Regions from separate parts of the Massilia sp. IC2-476 genome, predicted to be linked through region 2. Evidence: predicted binding sites of a transcription regulator. Region 2 holds the regulator's gene; the other holds the start of a gene.
The links. Region 2 encodes FliA, which starts transcription of late flagellar genes. Its sites were predicted from a motif close to CTAAAGTTTNNNNNNNNNNNGCCGNTA; they were not measured.
Positions count from the first base shown of each region.

Region 1: the regulator FliA is predicted to act here: its motif matches at 5,301-5,327, upstream of LK539_RS08325 (flagellar protein FliT).

Region 1 covers NZ_JAJFER010000002.1:768,105-774,622, reverse strand. The annotation lists gene LK539_RS08340 (class I SAM-dependent methyltransferase) at 1-101, opposite strand, end outside; gene LK539_RS08335 (M13 family metallopeptidase) at 326-2,383, opposite strand; gene LK539_RS08330 (M1 family metallopeptidase) at 2,426-5,041, opposite strand; gene LK539_RS08325 (flagellar protein FliT) at 5,379-5,660, shown strand; gene LK539_RS08320 (HDOD domain-containing protein) at 5,861-6,518, opposite strand, start outside.
Region 2 covers NZ_JAJFER010000001.1:596,258-606,312, forward strand. The annotation lists gene LK539_RS02745 (polysaccharide pyruvyl transferase family protein) at 1-107, shown strand, start outside; gene LK539_RS02750 (glycosyltransferase) at 104-2,935, shown strand; gene LK539_RS02755 (M35 family metallo-endopeptidase) at 3,163-4,293, shown strand; gene LK539_RS02760 (vanadium-dependent haloperoxidase) at 4,337-5,860, opposite strand; gene LK539_RS02765 (hypothetical protein) at 6,076-6,576, opposite strand; gene motD (flagellar motor protein MotD) at 6,623-7,378, opposite strand; gene LK539_RS02775 (flagellar motor protein) at 7,394-8,137, opposite strand; gene LK539_RS02780 (RNA polymerase sigma factor FliA) at 8,119-8,850, opposite strand; gene LK539_RS02785 (antiactivator of flagellar biosynthesis FleN protein) at 8,887-9,705, opposite strand; gene flhF (flagellar biosynthesis protein FlhF) at 9,698-10,055, opposite strand, start outside.

The DNA of each region.
Region 1 (6,518 bases), on a different contig from region 2:
ATGTTCTGGCAGACGTCATGGTCGATGGTGCCGGCGAAGAAGGCGTCGGCGGTTTGCTCGTAGTGCGCGAGCGTGCGGCGGGAAATATCGTCGGGGGTCATGACGGCATTATCGGCGGAATTGGTGCAGTGTGTGCGGCACCGTTAGTCCGCTGCGTGAGCACGTCGCCCCGGCGGAGGCCGGGGCCCAAGTTTGCGTGCATCGCAGCTAAAGCGTGCTGTTCGACGGAGCATGGGAAATTGGATCCCGGCCTGCGCCGGGATGACGGTCTCAAGGGGACGGGCAGGATCGGGTTTGTCTGGCGGCTCCTAGCCCGTTGCCCCCATTACCAAACGCGAACCCGCTGCTCCGGCGCCAGATACAGCTTCTGCCCCGGCTGCACATCGAAGGCCTTGTACCAGGAGTCCAAATTGCGCACGGTGTAGGTGCGGTACTGGCCCGGGGCGTGGCCGTCGGTCAGGACGGCGCGGCGCATCGAGGCTTCGCGCATCTTGGTGCGCCAGCTCTGTGCGAAGCCGGTGTAGAACTGGCGGTCCGCCTCCACGCCGGTGCCCTTGCCGTTCGGCGAGGACTTGAAGGCGTCGTAGGCCGCGGCCAGGCCGGCCAGGTCGGACAGATTCTCGCTCAGCGTCAGCTGGCCGTTGACAGCCAGGTCATCGAAGGGCTTGTAGGCGTTGTACTGCTCCACCAGCTTCTGCGACGCGGTCTTGAAGTGCGCCAGGTCTTCCTTGGTCCACCAGTCGCGCAGGCGGCCCTGGGCGTCGAACTGGGCGCCCATGTCGTCGAAGCTGTGGCTGATCTCGTGCCCGATCACCGAGCCGATCGCGCCATAGTTGTGCGCGTCCGAGGCCTTCGGATCGTAGAACGGCGGCTGCAGGATCGCGGCCGGGAAGTTCAGCGCGTTCTGCAGCGGCAGGTTGACGGCGTTGACCAGCTGCGGCGGCATGGCCCAGTCGGTCTTCTTCGGCTTCTGCTTGAGCTTGGCGAGCTGCTGGGTGTAATTGAACTCTTGCGCACGCAGCACGTTGCCGAGCGCATCAAGCGGCGAGACCTGCAGGGCGCCATACGACTTCCACTCATCCGGATAGCCCACGCCCACGTACATGGTGCGGACCTTTTCCTTGGCCTGGGCGCGGGTCGACGGCGCCATCCATTCGAGCTTGTCGATGCGGCGTTCGAAAGCGGTCTTGATGTCGCCGACCATTTTGAGGATGCGCGCCTTGTCCTGCGCCGGGAAGTACTTCGCGACGTACATCTTGCCCACTGCTTCATCCATCGCGGTATTGGTGGCCGACAGCGCACGCTTCCAGCGCGCCGACTGCTGCGGCGAGCCGGTCAGGCCCTTGCCGTAGAACTCGAAGCGCAGGTCGCCGTAGGCCTTGGGCAGGGTGCTGGCGAACTGGTTCATGCTGTGGAAGGCCAGGTAGTCCTTCCAGGTAGCGAGGTCGGTGCTTGCCACCTGCTGGGCCGCGCCCTTGATGGCGCCCGGGTGGTAGGCAATGAAGCGGTCCTGGCCGGACAGGCGCGCACCCTGCATGAAGGCGTTCCAGTCCATGCCGGGCGCCTTGGCCGTGAAGTCCTTCATGGTCCACGGGTTGTTGGCCTTCTGGATGTCGGCGGATTCCTCGCGGCTGGCGTGGCTCTGGGCCAGTTCCGACTCGAGGGCGAAGATCTTGGCCGCGCGCGCTTCGGCGTTGTCGTAGCCGGCCAGTTTGAGCATCGCGCCGATGTACTGCTGGTACTTGGTGCGCAGCTCGGCCATCTTCGGGCTGTTGTCGAGGTAGTAGGCGCGGTCAGGCAGGCCGATGCCGCCCTGGAGGATGTAGGGCACGTTGCGCGACGGCTCGGTCAGGCCCTGGTTGATCCACACACCGAACAGGTTCGGGGTGTTGAAGTTGGTGGCATTGAGCGGGTCGACGTCGGCGCGCAGGAACTCGCCCAGCACGCGCGACAGGGCCGCGCGGTCCTTGATTGCTTCGATCTTCGCCAGGCGCGGCTTGAGCGCGTTCAGGCCGGCGGACTCGATCGCCGCTTCGTTCATGTAAGCCTTGTAGAAGTCGGCCACCTTGCGCGCCTCGGCATTGGCGGACTTGCTGCTGCCGGCTTCCTCGATCAGCTTGACGATGCGGGCATTGGTCTCCTCGGCCAGCGCATACATCGAACCCCAGGCGCCGCGGTCGGCCGGGATCTCGGTCTTGGCCATCCACTCGCCATTGGCCCAGGCATAGAAGTCGTCGCCCGGCAGCATGGTGGCGGCGGCCGGCTTGGTCTGGGCAGTGCCGGCGGCGGCTTGTTCGGCCGCGTGCAGCGGGGCAAAGGCGAACGCGGCGCCGCACAGCGCCAGGGTGACGGCGGTCTTGATCGGAGTCCAGCTGGTTTTCATAGATTCCCTTCTCTGTGGTGTGTCTCGTGAATCGGTTTTGTTTTATTGCAGGGCTGCCCGCACCTGCGGCAGCAGGCGGGCCTTCTGGTCGGCGCGGATGCGCACGCCATTGCCGACGCGCTCGGCTTCGACAACGCCATCGGGGCCGAAGTTCTTGCGCATATAGGCTTCCATCATCTCGGCATGCGCCGGGTTGGCGGACGAGGCGACGATACCGGCGAACATGCTGTTGCGCCCAAGCGCTTCCATGTTGTTCAGCAGCGCTTCGCGGTTGGCGACTGCGAAGTTCCAGGTCTGGTCGAGGTGCTCATTGGCGACGCCGCCCAGGATGTAGGGAGTCAGGTCGGGCGGGGTTTGCGGCGACAGCAGCAGGCCCAGGGTGCGCGCCGCCAGCGCCGGGTCCTGCACGCCCGTCAGCGCGCGGCCGAAGCGGTTGCGCTCCTCGCTGGTCGGGGCGTTGGCGGCGCGTGCGGCCAGGGCCTCGTAGGTGGCGGCGTCGGCGTAGCGGCCGGCGGTGCCGGTGACGAAGTCGATCATTGACGGCGGCACCGAGGATGGGTCCTGCAAATAGCGCGCGAAGCGGGCCTTGCCCTCCTCGATCGCGCGCGGGTCGCCCGCGCGTGCCAGGGCGGTGGCCAGCGTGCCGCGCAGCTGGCTGTCCTCGGCCGTTTCACCCGGCTTTTCGTCCCAGCCCAGCTTGTCCATTTTCGGGCGCATGAACTCCAGCAGGAAGCGGCGGATCAGGGCCTGCTCAGGCTCGCCGCGCGCCAGCGAGTCCAGGGTGCGCAGGTTCGACAGGATCGAATCCCAGACCGCCATGCGCGGCTCATCGCCGTAGCTGCGGACCAGTTTCAGGTAGCCGTCCAGCCCCATGCGTCCGTTTGAAGCGAAGCTCCAGGTATCGGTGAGCAGCTTCAGGCGGGTGCTGTCCGGCAGGCGCGGCGCCTGCTCGGCCAGGGCGCGGAAGCTGGCCGGGTCATACTGGACGCGGAAGTAGCCGACGCTGTACGGATCGACCACCAGCGCGCCCTCGCAGCCGGCCTGGGTGATCGTGGTGCTGGGGCCGGACAGCAGCGTGTACCAGGCCTTGCCGTTGACGGTGCCGACCTGCAGCGGCACGTTCCACAGGCGCTGCTGCTTCGGCGGCTCGTCGAGACGGTACTGTTCCTGCGACAGCGTGACCTTGCGCTTGCCCTCTTCGCAGGCCTGCTCGACCTTGATCAAGGGGAAGCCCGGCTGCAGGGTCCAGTCCGAAGCGAGCTTCTCGACCGGCTTGCCGGACGCTTTTTCCAGCGCCGCCCACAGGTCGGCGGAAGTGGTATTGGAGTACTGGTGCTTCGCCATGTAGGCGCGCATGCCCTTGCGGAAGGGTTCTTCGCCCAGATAGGCTTCCAGCATGCGCAGGAAGGCCTGGCCCTTCATGTAGGTGATCGCGTCAAACGCGGCGGCGGCCTGCTCTTCGGTATCGATGCGGGTCTGGATCGGGTGGGTGGTCTTGCGCGCGTCCAGGTTCATCACGTATTCGCGCTCGGCCATGGCTTCCAGGTAGGGCCGCCATTCGGGATGGAAGTGGTGAGTGGCCTTGGCCGCCATCCACGAAGCAAAGCCTTCGTTGAGCCAGAGGTTGTCCCACCAGGCCATGGTGACGAGGTTGCCGAACCACTGGTGCGCCACTTCGTGCGCGTTGATGTTGAAGGTGAACTTCTTGACCTTTTCCGGGCTCTTCTTCGGGTCGTAGAGCAGGGTCGGCTCGTTGTAGACCACCGCGCCCCAGTTTTCCATCGCGCCGTTGAAGCCGCCGGGAATGGCGATCTGGTCGAGTTTCGGCAGCGGGTACGGGATGCCGAAGTAATTATTGTAGTAGCGCAGCAGGTCGCGGGTGGCGGCCAGCGGGAAGGTGGCCGAGCCCAGCTTGCCTTCGGTGGTGACGATGCCGATGTCGATGCCGTCCTGCTTGCTGGCGAGGCGCTCCAGTTCGCCCGCCACCAGCACCACCAGGTAGCTCGGCATCTTCGGCGTATTGCCGAAGCTGATGCGCTGCATGCCGCCGACGAGCTCTTCGCGTTTCTCGATCGGGGTAGTGGAATAGGCCTTGAAGTTGCCAGGGACGTCCACCGTCAGCCTGAAGCGGGCGCGGAAGGCCGGCTCGTCCCAGGTCGGGAGCATGCGGCGCGCGTCGGTCGGCGCCATGGTGGTGGCGATCAGTTTCTTTTCCTGGCTGCCGGCCTTGTAGTTCACGTAGAACAGGCCGCGTCCCTCGCGGTTGATCTGGCCGCGGAAAGCCAGCGCCAGTTCGTATTTACCGGGCGCCAGCGGTTGTGGCAGCTTGAAACGCAGCGTCTGCTGCTCCTTGTCGAGGATGGGCTCGAGTTTCAGCTTGCCGATGCCCTTGCCGCCCAGGCTGGCCTCGTCGATCTGCAGGTTGTCGGCATTCAGCATGATGGTCGAGGTCGGGCTCAGGACTTCGATCTCCACCGTCTGGGTGCCGCGGAAGGTATTGCCGGCGACGTCGGGCATGATGTGGGCCGCGTACTGCAGCGGAATCACGTCCTTCGGCAGCTTGCCCGGCGTGGCTGCGAAGGAAAACGGCGCCTCGGCCTGCGCCGTGGCGGCGGTCAGCGCGAACGCTGCCGCGGCGACGCTACGCGCGACTGGCATGTCTCTCATAAAAGTCTCTCTCTCGAATCTGTTTTTATTGGCGCGGCTGTTGCGCTCCATGGCGCAAGAACCCAGCATGCACTCTATGAAAGCCGGGCATGCGCTGCGCGCGAATTGCGACAGACTGCAAAAAACGGGGCCAGACTGCGCAAACCGGGGAATGGCGGGGGCATTCTGGACCACGCCGGAGGGATTGAACATGTATGACTGACAACATTCGTGGCAGCCGAAAAATTTTTAAAAATATTTTCGAAAAACCCTAAAGTTCCCAAAACCCAGACCGTAAATGCCTTAGATACCCGGCAATCCGGCCGGCGTGAATTGCCTTGGTGCTAACATGACCTCGAACGACGTCCTCTCGATGTACGAAAACCTCGCTGGCCTGAGCGGTCAGATGAAGGGCGCCGCCGAGGCTGGCGACTGGACCGGTTTCGACAAGCTGAACGTGCAGGCGTCGGTGGCTGCAGGCGCGGCAATCGGCGGCGTGCCGGCACTGGAAGGCAGCATGCGCCAGCGTAAGATCGACCTGCTCAAGCAGCTGATGGCCAATGACCGCGCGATTCGTGACGTGACCGAGCCGTGGATGGGGCAGCTGGACCGCGCGATGTGCGCACACTGATCCGGACGGATCGAGCATCGAAGGCACCTGCGGGTGCCTTTTTTGTTTGCCGTAGGGTGGGCGGCTCGTGCTCTGGTCCACCGGACCAGAGCACCCCACGCGGTCAGCGTTCGCCAGCACTGTCGCGACGTAATCAACCACACCCATTTCCGCGTGGGCGTTTGTAATTCCGGGCACTGCCCAGAATTACCCCGCCCACCCTACGAGTCCAGATTGCTCAGCTTCCCGAGGCAACGCCGCTGGTAGCCATTCAAGCCCTGGCTGACCAGCGCATCGTCCTCGTCGATCAGGCCGGCGTCGATCAGCAGCCGCAGCTTGGCGATCTGGTCGCCCTGGGCCAGCGCCTGCGACAGGCTCGAGCCAATCCCCTCTCCCGCTTCCACGATCGCATCGCCCACGGCTGGCGGGAAATCCCAGTGCGCCGCAATCACCGCCGACAACGCGCGGCTGCGCGCCAGCAGTTCGATGCCGAATTCCTCCGAGCGCGGCACCTTGCCGTTCTGGCAGATCCGGTCGGCCAGGCGGAAGGCGACCACCAGCCCCACGTCCTGTATCAGCCCGGCCAGGCAGGCTTCGAAGATATCGGCCGCCACGGCCGACGCCATCAGGCTGGCCGCGACGGCGCATTTCTCGGAATGGTTCCATATAAGCGGCGCGGCGCGGCGTGCGAAGCCGGCTTCGTGCAGCTTGATGACGGGACGGAAGGCGACCCGCGCCAGCAGCATGCGCAGGCCGTTCTGGCCCATCAGCATAATGGCCGCGTCCAGCGTCTTGATGGGGGTGGCAGGCCGGTAGTAGGCGCTGTTCGCTTCGCGCAGCACTTCCGCGACCAGCACCACGTCCTCGGCCAACTGGCTG
Region 2 (10,055 bases):
GCGACGTGACGGAACTCGCCCCCTACCTCGACTTCACTGACTACAACGATCACCACGCCAGCAACAAGAAACTGTACTTCCAATTCCTGAAAGAGAACTTCCGATGAAAAAAAATAGAAAAGACACGCGTGTCCTCGTCGAGAAATCCACGCCCGGGCAAGCGCCCAACAAGCGCGTCTGCATCGTCACCGAGGAGTGGCCGGGCCTGCCGGGATGCGGTGGCATTGGTACGGCCTTCTTCGAACTCGCTACCCTGCTCGATCGCTCGGACTGGGCAGTCACGGTCCTGTTCGTGCCGATGGGCGAAGCGCCGACCCAGCTCGCAGGCCTCGGCAACATCCAGTTCACCGTGCTGGACCTGAAACAATACGTGTACGAACCATTCTCGTACGAGAAGAAGAGCTTTGCCGTCGCCATGTGGCTGCGCGCGCAAGCCGCGTTCGGATCGGTGCACTTCTGCGACTACAAGGGCCTGGGATGTGCGGCTACCAGCATGAAGTCGCAAGGGATCGCATTCGGATCGAGCACCCTGTGCGTGCAGCTGCATGGATTCACGCGCTGGGCCACGGAACTCAACGGCTGCTTCTTCGACCACGAAGACCAGATCCTCATCGACCACCTCGAAAGGACCTCCTCGCTCAATGCCGATGTCATCGTCAGCCCGAGCCAGTATCTGCTCGACTGGGCCGAGGCGCGCGGCTATACCAGCGCGGCGTCCGTCAAACACTGCATCCCCAACTGTCACGTCGCACTCGAGGGACGCCGTGCGCTTCTCCCCGCGCGGGACGCGCGGGCTGTCACTGAAATCATCTTTGTCGGGCGCCATGAATCACGCAAGGCGCTCGACGTGTTTGTCGGCGCGATCCTGAACAACGCCGATGACATCCTGAGGCGCAACATCCAGGTCAGCATCCTCGGTTCCTTCGGGACGGTCAACGAAACCCCGTCCGGCCTGTACCTGATGGACGCGCTTGGCCCGACCGGCATTTCTGTCAACCTGATCACCGGCCTTGACCGGTTCGGCGTCATCGACTACCTGTGCGAGCGCCAGCAAGCGCTGGTGATCGTCCCTTCGCCGGAAGAGAATTCGCCATACACGGTACTGGAGTCGCTGGTGCTGGGCATTCCCGTGATCACTTCCGAGCGTGGCGGCGCGCGTGAACTGTATGCAGACGACAGCGTCGGCGAGTATGTGTTCGAGCCGAGCCTGTCCGCCCTGTCCGACAAGCTCGCCGCCATCCTGGCGCAGGGCGCCAGGGCGGCTCCCGTCTCCGCCGCCGTCCGCTGCACGCACGAGACCTGGCTGGCGCTGCTGGCCGGCATCGCAAGGCTTCCTGCACCGCAGGCCCAGGCCGCACACGACCTCATGGTCACCGTCGGCATCACCCATTACGAGCGTCCGGACAAGATCATCGACGCGGTGAGCTCGATGCTGCTGCAAACCTACCAGAACATCGAACTGCTGGTGGTGGACGACGGCTCGCGCAGCGACGAAGCCCTGCAGACCCTGGCCTATGTCGAAGCACTGGTCTCGCGCGCCGGCGGCCGTGTGATACGCCAGCCGAACGGCTACCTCGGCGCCGCGCGCAATGCCCTCATTCGCGAAGCGCGCGGTGAACTGCTGGTCTTCCTCGACGACGACAACGTTGCGCTGCCGCATATGGTCGAAACGCTCGTGCAGGCGATCCAAAACAGCGGTGCCGATGCGGTGACTGCACAGTCGATCTTCATGCCCCTGTCGGCACGCAACGAAATGATCGCGAAGAAGACCAGCCTCCAGGAGCCGGTCTCGTACGTGCCGACGGCGGGACCGCTGGCGCTTGCCCCGATCAGGAACGTATTCGGGGATGCATCCGGCATCTACCGCAAGCAAATGCTGAAGGACCTGGGCGGCTATACTGAACTGCGCAATGTGGGCTACGAAGACTACGAGCTGTACACCCGCATTGCCCTGGCCGGCTACCGCATCGCGAGTTGCCCGCTGCCGCTCTACCTGTATGAGATCGGCCGTCCGAGCATGCTGACCAGGAACAGCATGGTCAAGGACTTCCAGCGCGTCTTCCGGACCGTGAAGGAGGGCGCGGGCGACCCGCGCTTCGTCGATCTGATCGAGATCGGTACCGGCGCGCGCGTACGCGAACTTGCTTACAACCGCAAGCACTGGGAATACAGCCATCATCCAGACGCGGAACACATGCTCCCGCTGCTCGAAGATCCCGACAACAAGGAACGCTACATCAACTGCCTGCTGCAGCTGGCGATCGGCCGTGGCTACCGGAATGTCGTCAGCGCCCTGCTGCTCAGCCAGACGCCGGCTACCCTGCAGGTGCCCAAGCCGCGTGCGATCGTCGCCGAATGCAAGCACAGCCTGCTGTCGATCGGCGAGCTGAGCGCGCTGTCGTCCAGCTGCTGGGACGAGGATCCCAACCTGTTCATCCTGAATTTTGCCAAGGCGGCCTTGACGACCGTCGGAACCGAACCGATGGTCGACCAGCTGCTGAACACCTGGCTGGCGCGCTTCGACAGCGATGCTCGCCTGGTCCGGGTGCTGTCGCCACAACTGCTCCACACGCTGGCCGTGATGCTGCGCGACGACCTGGCCAGCCGTCCGCAATTCCTTTCCATGTTCCACACGCTCGCGCTGCACGCCGTCAAGGCAGCGGCGCCGGACGTGTTCAAGGTCGCTTTCGGCGAAGTCTTTTCGCTCGAAACCGCAGAGTATCTCGAACGCTACCGCGACGTCGGAGAGGTCTTTGGCAAGGTCCCTGCCAAGGGCTTCATGCACTTCCTGAGGCTGGGCGGAAAGGAGAATCGATCAGGCTTCGCCAACACCTTCCCGATCGTGAAGTCCTGTCTCGCCGACGACCCGAACGCGGAGATCCCGATGCACTTGCGCACCATGCTGGCCAAGGCGGACGAAGCCGCGCTTGCCTGAGCCGAACGCTCAGCCATTTGCTAGCACTTGTATACACAAATAGCCAGCGCACGATTGCGCATTTTTGCGTTTTATTGACACTTCGCAAAAATTGTCACGTTCAGGCTGATTCAACTTTACACATGTCCATGTTTCCGTAAATATGCTTTGAGTTATCTCATGTCATATGGGTAACGCGATAAGGCTGAAGCAAAGCCACATAACTAATTTTCATACGGAGAATGAGCATGAGCTTGAAAGGCATCTGGAAGTCGGCATTGGGCATGGCTGCGCTCGCGGCAGCGTGCAACGTACAGGCGGCGCCGAAAGGCGTGGCGGTCACCGTGGTCCCCGAAAAGACCGCGCTCGGCCAGAACGACGACGTGGTGGTGCGCGTCACCATCACCAACAATTCGGGCGCGCCGCAGTACATCCTGAAGTCGCGCACGCCCTTCAACGGCGTGGAGGAAGCGCTGTTCGAGGTGCGCCGCGACGGCCAGCCGGTGGTCTACCTGGGCGCGCACATCAAGCGCGCCGCCCCGACCGCGGCCGACTACTTCCTGCTCAAGCCGGGCGCCTCGCACAGCGTCAAGGTGGAACTGTCCGCCCTGTACGACATGAGCGTGAGCGGCGACTACCAGATCAGCTTCAAGCAGGCCTCGCCGCAGCTGTTCCTGGCCACGCCGGCAGCCAGCGGCCGCAGCGGCGCCGCGGCGGCCTTCGATGCCGACGATGCCAGCGGCGACAACGCCAGCCTGGTGTCGGCCCCGGCCTCGGTCTGGATCGACGGCCGCGTGGCGCGCGGCCAGAAGTCGCAGGTGGTGCTCGACATCGAAGCGATGAAGCAGGCCGCGGTCCAGCCGGCCGCCGCCAGCCTGAGCTTCAGCAAGTGCACCACCTCGCAGCAGACCACCATCTCCCAGGCGATGTCGGCCGGCTCCAGCATGGCCAGCAACAGCGACGCCTACATGCAGCGCGGCGTGATCGGCACCCGCTACACCAAGTGGTTCGGCGCCAACAACAGCACCCGCGTGGCCACCGTCAAGTCGCACTTCGTGGCGATCAAGGATGCCTTCGCCAACAAGCCGGTGACCGTGGATTGCGGCTGCAACCAGAACTATTACGCCTACGTGTATCCGACCCAGCCGTACAAGATCTACGTCTGCAAGGCCTTCTGGTCGGCGCCGATGACGGGCACCGATTCGAAGGGCGGCACCCTGGTGCACGAGATGAGCCACTTCAACGTGGTGGCGGGCACCGATGACCACGTGTATGGCCAGTCGGGCGCCGCCAGCCTGGCGATCAGCAACCCGGCCCAGGCCGTCGACAACGCCGACTCGCACGAGTACTTCGCCGAGAACACCCCGGCGCTGAACTAAGCTGCGTTCCAATGGCGCGGCCCTTGCCGCGCCATGTCCCTTCCTAGCGCGCCGGCGGCGCCAGCCCGCGCTGGACGACATAGTCCGCCACCCGGTGCGACATCGCGATTCCCGCCTGCTTGTCGAACTGCCAGTGCACGCCAAGGTAGATGCGGCTTTGCGCGCCCTCCTCTTCCGCATGGCTCAGGTTGCGGTAGCTGCGCGAAATCTTCGGCCGCACCCGGCCGTTGTTGTCGCGCGTGACGCCATTGAATTCGTCGGAGACGAAGCTGAAGGGCTGGTTGTCGCCGTACAGCCGGCGCAAGGTATGGAACAGGGCTCCGCCCAGGCTCGCGTGGCCGGACGGATAGGACGGGAACGAGGGCGTGAAGTCGGGGCCGGTCAGGTTGCTGGCCGGCGAACCGAGCGGCGTCCAGTTCGGGTCGCCCTGGGTGTCCGGGTTGCCGTCCCCCCTGCCGGTCGGGCCGCTGCCCGGGCTGGCTTCGCGCACCCCGTGTACCGGACGCCAGAAGTCGTAGTGGTACTTGGCGTCCCAGCCGGCGATGGTGGCGTCGGCGATCGCCACGTTCACCAGGGCCAGCGCGCGCGCCAGCTCCATCGGATCGGACGTCTTCCTGAGCAGCAGCTGGAGCGCGATCTGGTTGTACATGCGCACGGGCGTGCCGAGCCAGGCCCCGCTGTCGTAGCCCCAGAAAATGCCGGTTACGGTCTGGTCCGGCGTGCGCCGGGTGGGCGTCCGGACGCCATCGCCGCCCAGCTGCTTCACTTCGTTGAATGCCTGGGTATAGGCACTGCTGTTCAAGGCCGGCGGCGGCGCCGGGCGGAACTGGCTGGCTGACGGGATCACGAAGGGTTTTACCCGGCCCCACCAGGCGCCGACCGCATACGGGATCCGGCTCACCGGGTCGGGGCGCCACTTGCCCGGCTCCTTGTGCAGCGGATAGTCCTGCCCCACCACCGGTTCGCGCTGGTAGCTGCCGTCATTGGCGCGCAGCGCCAGGATGGCGGCGGCGGCGCGGCGGCCGACCTCGATGCCGTTCAGCTTGGCGCGGCCGTCCGGCAGGCGCGCCAGGTCGTCGCGCAGCCAGGCAGCGATGCGCGCGGCCTGGCGCGGGTACAGCGCCGCGAGGGTGTCGTGCGCGGCCTGGGCGATGGCGGCGTCGCGCGAGCTGTCGGGATAGGCCGGGAGCGGGCCGACATACGGCCGGTATTGGCCGCAGATCGCGGCCAGCGCGTCGTGCATGGCGATGTGGACGATCGCGAACACGCGGCTGACGCGGGTGCGGCCCATCTGCTCCGGCATCGGCGAGGTCGCACCTGGCCGGCTCGGGGGCGTGTGGTCGTAGCCCTGCACCCGCTGCGCCAGCTCGTTCCAGTAGGCCAGCCGCAGCGCCGGATTGGCGCCGTTCGGGGCCGCGTAGCGCCATAGCGGCTCCTTCGAGTCGGGCTGGGTCAGGTACTGCACGGGCATGGGCGGCGGCGCGGAGAAGCTGGGCGGCGGGGAAGCGCTGGCGGCCAGGGCCGGCATGGCGAGGACACAGAGCAGGATCCTGATGCGCGATGTCATGGTGGTACTCCGGTGGTGGACCCGGCTCCGGGATGAAGCCGGCGAGGTAAGCGAACTGGTTGGCTCGACAGTACAAGCCGGCCCACCGGCTCACAAGCGCAAGCGTCAGGACAATTGATTGACCACAGGAGGGATGCCAGCCGGCACCGAGCCGGCGTTGGCTTGACGCAAGAACCTGGATTTTCTTGCGTTTTTACATGTCTCGCAGGACAGCTTCAGCGGCCCGTGAAGCTGAAGCGCAGCGGCGCTGCGGGACTCTGGCGGATCGCGTCGAGCTGCGCCGTGTCCGGCAGCCAGGGACCGTCGTAGCGGATCTCGTAGCTGCCCTTCCCCTTCCTGAACGCGTAGGTGGGGGTGATGTCGATGGTGTTCATGTGCATGCTGTGCGGCGCCACGGCCTGCCAGTCGGCGGCCGTCAGCGGAGCGCGCTTGACCATCATGCCGGTATAGGCCAGCGGCTGGCCGGCCTTGCCGGCGCGGACTTCGCGCACATCGAAGCGCGGACCGGTCAGCTCGTCGCCGGCGGCCACTTCGCGCGGCACGTAGATCGTGGTCTCGCCGTGGTTCTCGACCAGCAGGCGCACTTTCACCCTGCCCCCTTCGGTCTCGACTTCCAGGCGGTGCTGGACAGTCTGCTCGGTCTCGACGGCGCCGACGGTACTCACGAGGCCCCCGAGGGCGAGCAGCAGCGGTGGCAGGAACCGTTTGGCATGCATGGAAAGTCCTGAAATATTATTTCAAACCAAGCACTAAAATGAAAGATTATTGCACCCCGACTGGCAGGGCTTCCGGCACCGACGCCAGGATCATCACGGCCACCCGGCGGTTGCGCGCCTGGCCGGCCGGAGTATCGTTGGCGGCAACCGGACGCGTGGCGCCGTGGCCGATGGCCGACAGGCGCGCATCCGCAATCCCGTTCTCGATGAACAGGCGCACCACGCTGGCCGCGCGCACCACCGACAATTCCCAGTTCGACGCGTACTTGTCGCTGGCGATAGGCGTGTTGTCGGTATGCCCTTCGACCTCGATCCGGTGCGGATCGTTCTTCAGCAATCCCGCCACCTGGCCCAGCACCTCGCGCGCGTCCTGCTGCAGGGTCGCCTCCCCTTGCGCGAACAGCACGCTGGCATTGAGTTCGATGCCGATCCCGCGCGCATTCTGCGTCACCCTGACCTGCCCCGACTTCACCAGCGGCAGCAGGGTCGCATTCAGGTCTTTCGCCAGGGTTTGCATGCGCTCGCGCTCGCGCTTTGCAGCCTCGATGCGCTTGCGGTTCACGATGTGCGACAGCGGCAGCACCGGCTCGACGCTGGTATAGGCCTGGGGCGCGACCTGGCGCCCGCCGAAGGCGTCGCCCAGGGCTTCGGACAGCACCGCGTACTTGCCCTCGTTGACGATCGAGATCGCGTACATCACCACGAAAAAGGCGAACAGCAGGGTGATGAAGTCGGCGTAGGAGATCAGCCAGCGCTCGTGGTGTTCGGCTCCTGTTCCCTCGTCGTAGCGTTTGCGCGCCATGGCCTGGTCACCCCGTCAGTGGCGCGTGAGCAGGCTCGCCACCCGTTCGTCGACCACGCGGGTGTGGTCGCCGGTGGCGAGATCGTGGAAGACTTCGGCGAGGATTTCGTACTGGGCCACCTTGTCGCTGACGATGGCCTTGAGCTTGTTCCCGACCGGGTAGAAGAACAGGTTGGCCAGGCCCACGCCGTACACGGTGGAGACGAAGGCCACCGCGATGCCCGAGCCCAGGCGCGAGGGATCGGACAGGTTTTCCATCACGTGGATCAGGCCCAGCACCGCACCCAGGATGCCGATGGTCGGCGCATAACCAGCGGCGGATTCCCAGATGCGCGCCGCCTGGCGCTGCGAGAATTCGTAGGCCGTGATTTCGCTTTCCAGCAGGCTGCGGATCTTTTCGGGGGCGATGCCGTCCACCACCAGGCGCAGGCCCTTCTGGATGAATTTATCTTTCGTGGCCATGTACTGCTCGAGCGAGAGCAGGCCGTCGCGCCGCGCGGACAGGCTCCACAGCGCGATCTCGCGCGACAGCTTGTCGCGGCCGGAGGGTGGCGGGAAGAACACCCAGCGCAGCATGGAGAGACCCAGCATGAAGCTGCGCCGCTCGCTCTGCAGCAGCACGGCGCCCGCGGTGCCGATCACCACGATGGCAAAGGCCGCCGGCTGGATCAGCGACGCGAAGCGGCCGCCGTCGAGCGTATGCCCGACCAGCACGCCCGCGATCGCGAGCACCAGGCCGGCTACGCTGGCCCAGTCCACAACTGCTCCTTGAGTGCGGCGCGCAGGCGCGACACCGCCTGGGTGTGCAGCTGCGACACCCGCGATTCGCTCACCCCCATGACGGCGCCGATTTCCTTCAGGTTGAGCTCTTCTTCGTAATACAGGCCCATCAGCATCTTCTCGCGCGGCGGCAGGTTGTCGATGGCGTCGATCACGGCCTGGCGGAAGCCCGTATCGAGCAGGCTGCGCAGCGGATCGTCGTCGTCCACCGCATAGCGGTCGAGGAAGCCGTCGCTGCCGCCTTCCTCGTCGTGGAAGTCTTCGTAGTACAGCAGCTGGTGGCCGCCCGAGTCGCCCAGCATCTCCTGGTAGTCGGCGAGCGACATCTTGAGCGATTTGGCGATCTCGGATTCGCTGGCCGGACGGCCCAGGCGCTGCTGCAGCGCCTCCATCGCGGCTTCGACCTTGCGCATGTTCTGGCGCGTCGAGCGCGGCATCCAGTCGCTGTTGCGCAGCTCGTCCAGCATGGCGCCGCGGATGCGCAAGACCGCATAGGTCTCGAACTGGGCGCCGTGGTTGTCCTCGTAGCGGTTGATCGCATCGAGCAGGCCGATCATGCCGGCCTGGACCAGGTCATCGACTTCCACCGAAGGCGGCAGCTTGGCCTTCATGTGGTGGGCAAGACGCTTCACCAACGGCATGTGCTCCGTCAGCAAATGGTTCTTGTCCGCTTTCCCTTTGACCGTGTACATGCGTTCTGCTTATCTTTCCCGCGTTTCGTGTTCTTCTTAATGCCCGACATGTGCGCTGCCTCCCCTGCCCAGTCCGGGCATCGCGTGCAGCGCGAACTTGCCCGCCAGGCGCCGGAAGGCGACCGAGGCCCCCGCCAGCGGGAAGGCATCGACCACCGCCCGGCCCAGGCGCGCGGCCCGGTGCAGGTATTCGTCGGCCGGCACCGAGCCCATCGAACTGAGGCTCACTGCCAGGTAACGTGTTGCCGCGGTAGACATATTATCGTATACCACCTTGGCCTCCGCCTCTGTCGCGCCGGTCACGAGGATGCCGAAGGGACGGCGGCCCAGCTGCTGCGACAGGCGCTTGATCAGCGCGTAGGCATTCGTGATCGAGGCGGCGGACGTGCCGACCTGCACCACGATCTCGGAACTGGCCATCAGGGGCAGCGGGAATTCGCCATCCGGGCCCAGTTCGCCGTCGACCATCACGATGCCGGCCTGCTTGACCAGCACGTCGAAAGTCTTGGCCAGGCGGCGTGCGTCGGTGTTGCCGATCGCTTCGCCGAGCGAGGCCACGGAAAAGCCCTGCGGCACCGCGTGCAGCACCTGGTTCAGGCCGCACTCCTGGCGCGCCACGTTGGCCAGCGTCGCGCCGCGGGACAGGCCCAGGCGGCGCGCCACGCCGTAGTCGCGTTCGCAGGCATCGACGATCAGGACTTCGTTGCCGGTCTGGGCCAGCGAGGCGCCCAGGTTGACCAGCATCGCGCCCTTGTCGTCTTCAGGGGTGGCGGAAAGGAAGGTCACGATGCGCGGGCGCGGGCCCTGCAGCATCCGGCGCAGGCCTTCGGCCTGGTCGAAATCGAAACTAGCCAAGGTGCACCTCGCGCAGCGAACGGTCGGCGGCAGCTGCCGCCATCATCAGCGGCAGGTCGGCGTCGCCGAACTGGGCGGCGCTATTCCTGGTGTTGCGGAAGGCGCGGTCGATCAGCATGGCGCGGTCGGCCAGGTGCAGGTCTTCCGGCACGCGCTGGCCGTTCGAGATGTAGTGCAGGTTCAGCTTCTGGCGGATGACCACGTCGAGCACGTTGCCGATCGAAGCAGCTTCGTCCAGCTTGGTCATGATGCAGCCGGCCAGGCCCGAGCCTTGATAAGCACGCACCACTTCGTTCAGGGTCTCGTTGGTCGAGGTCGCGTTCAGGCACAGCAGGCGCTTCACGTCGGCG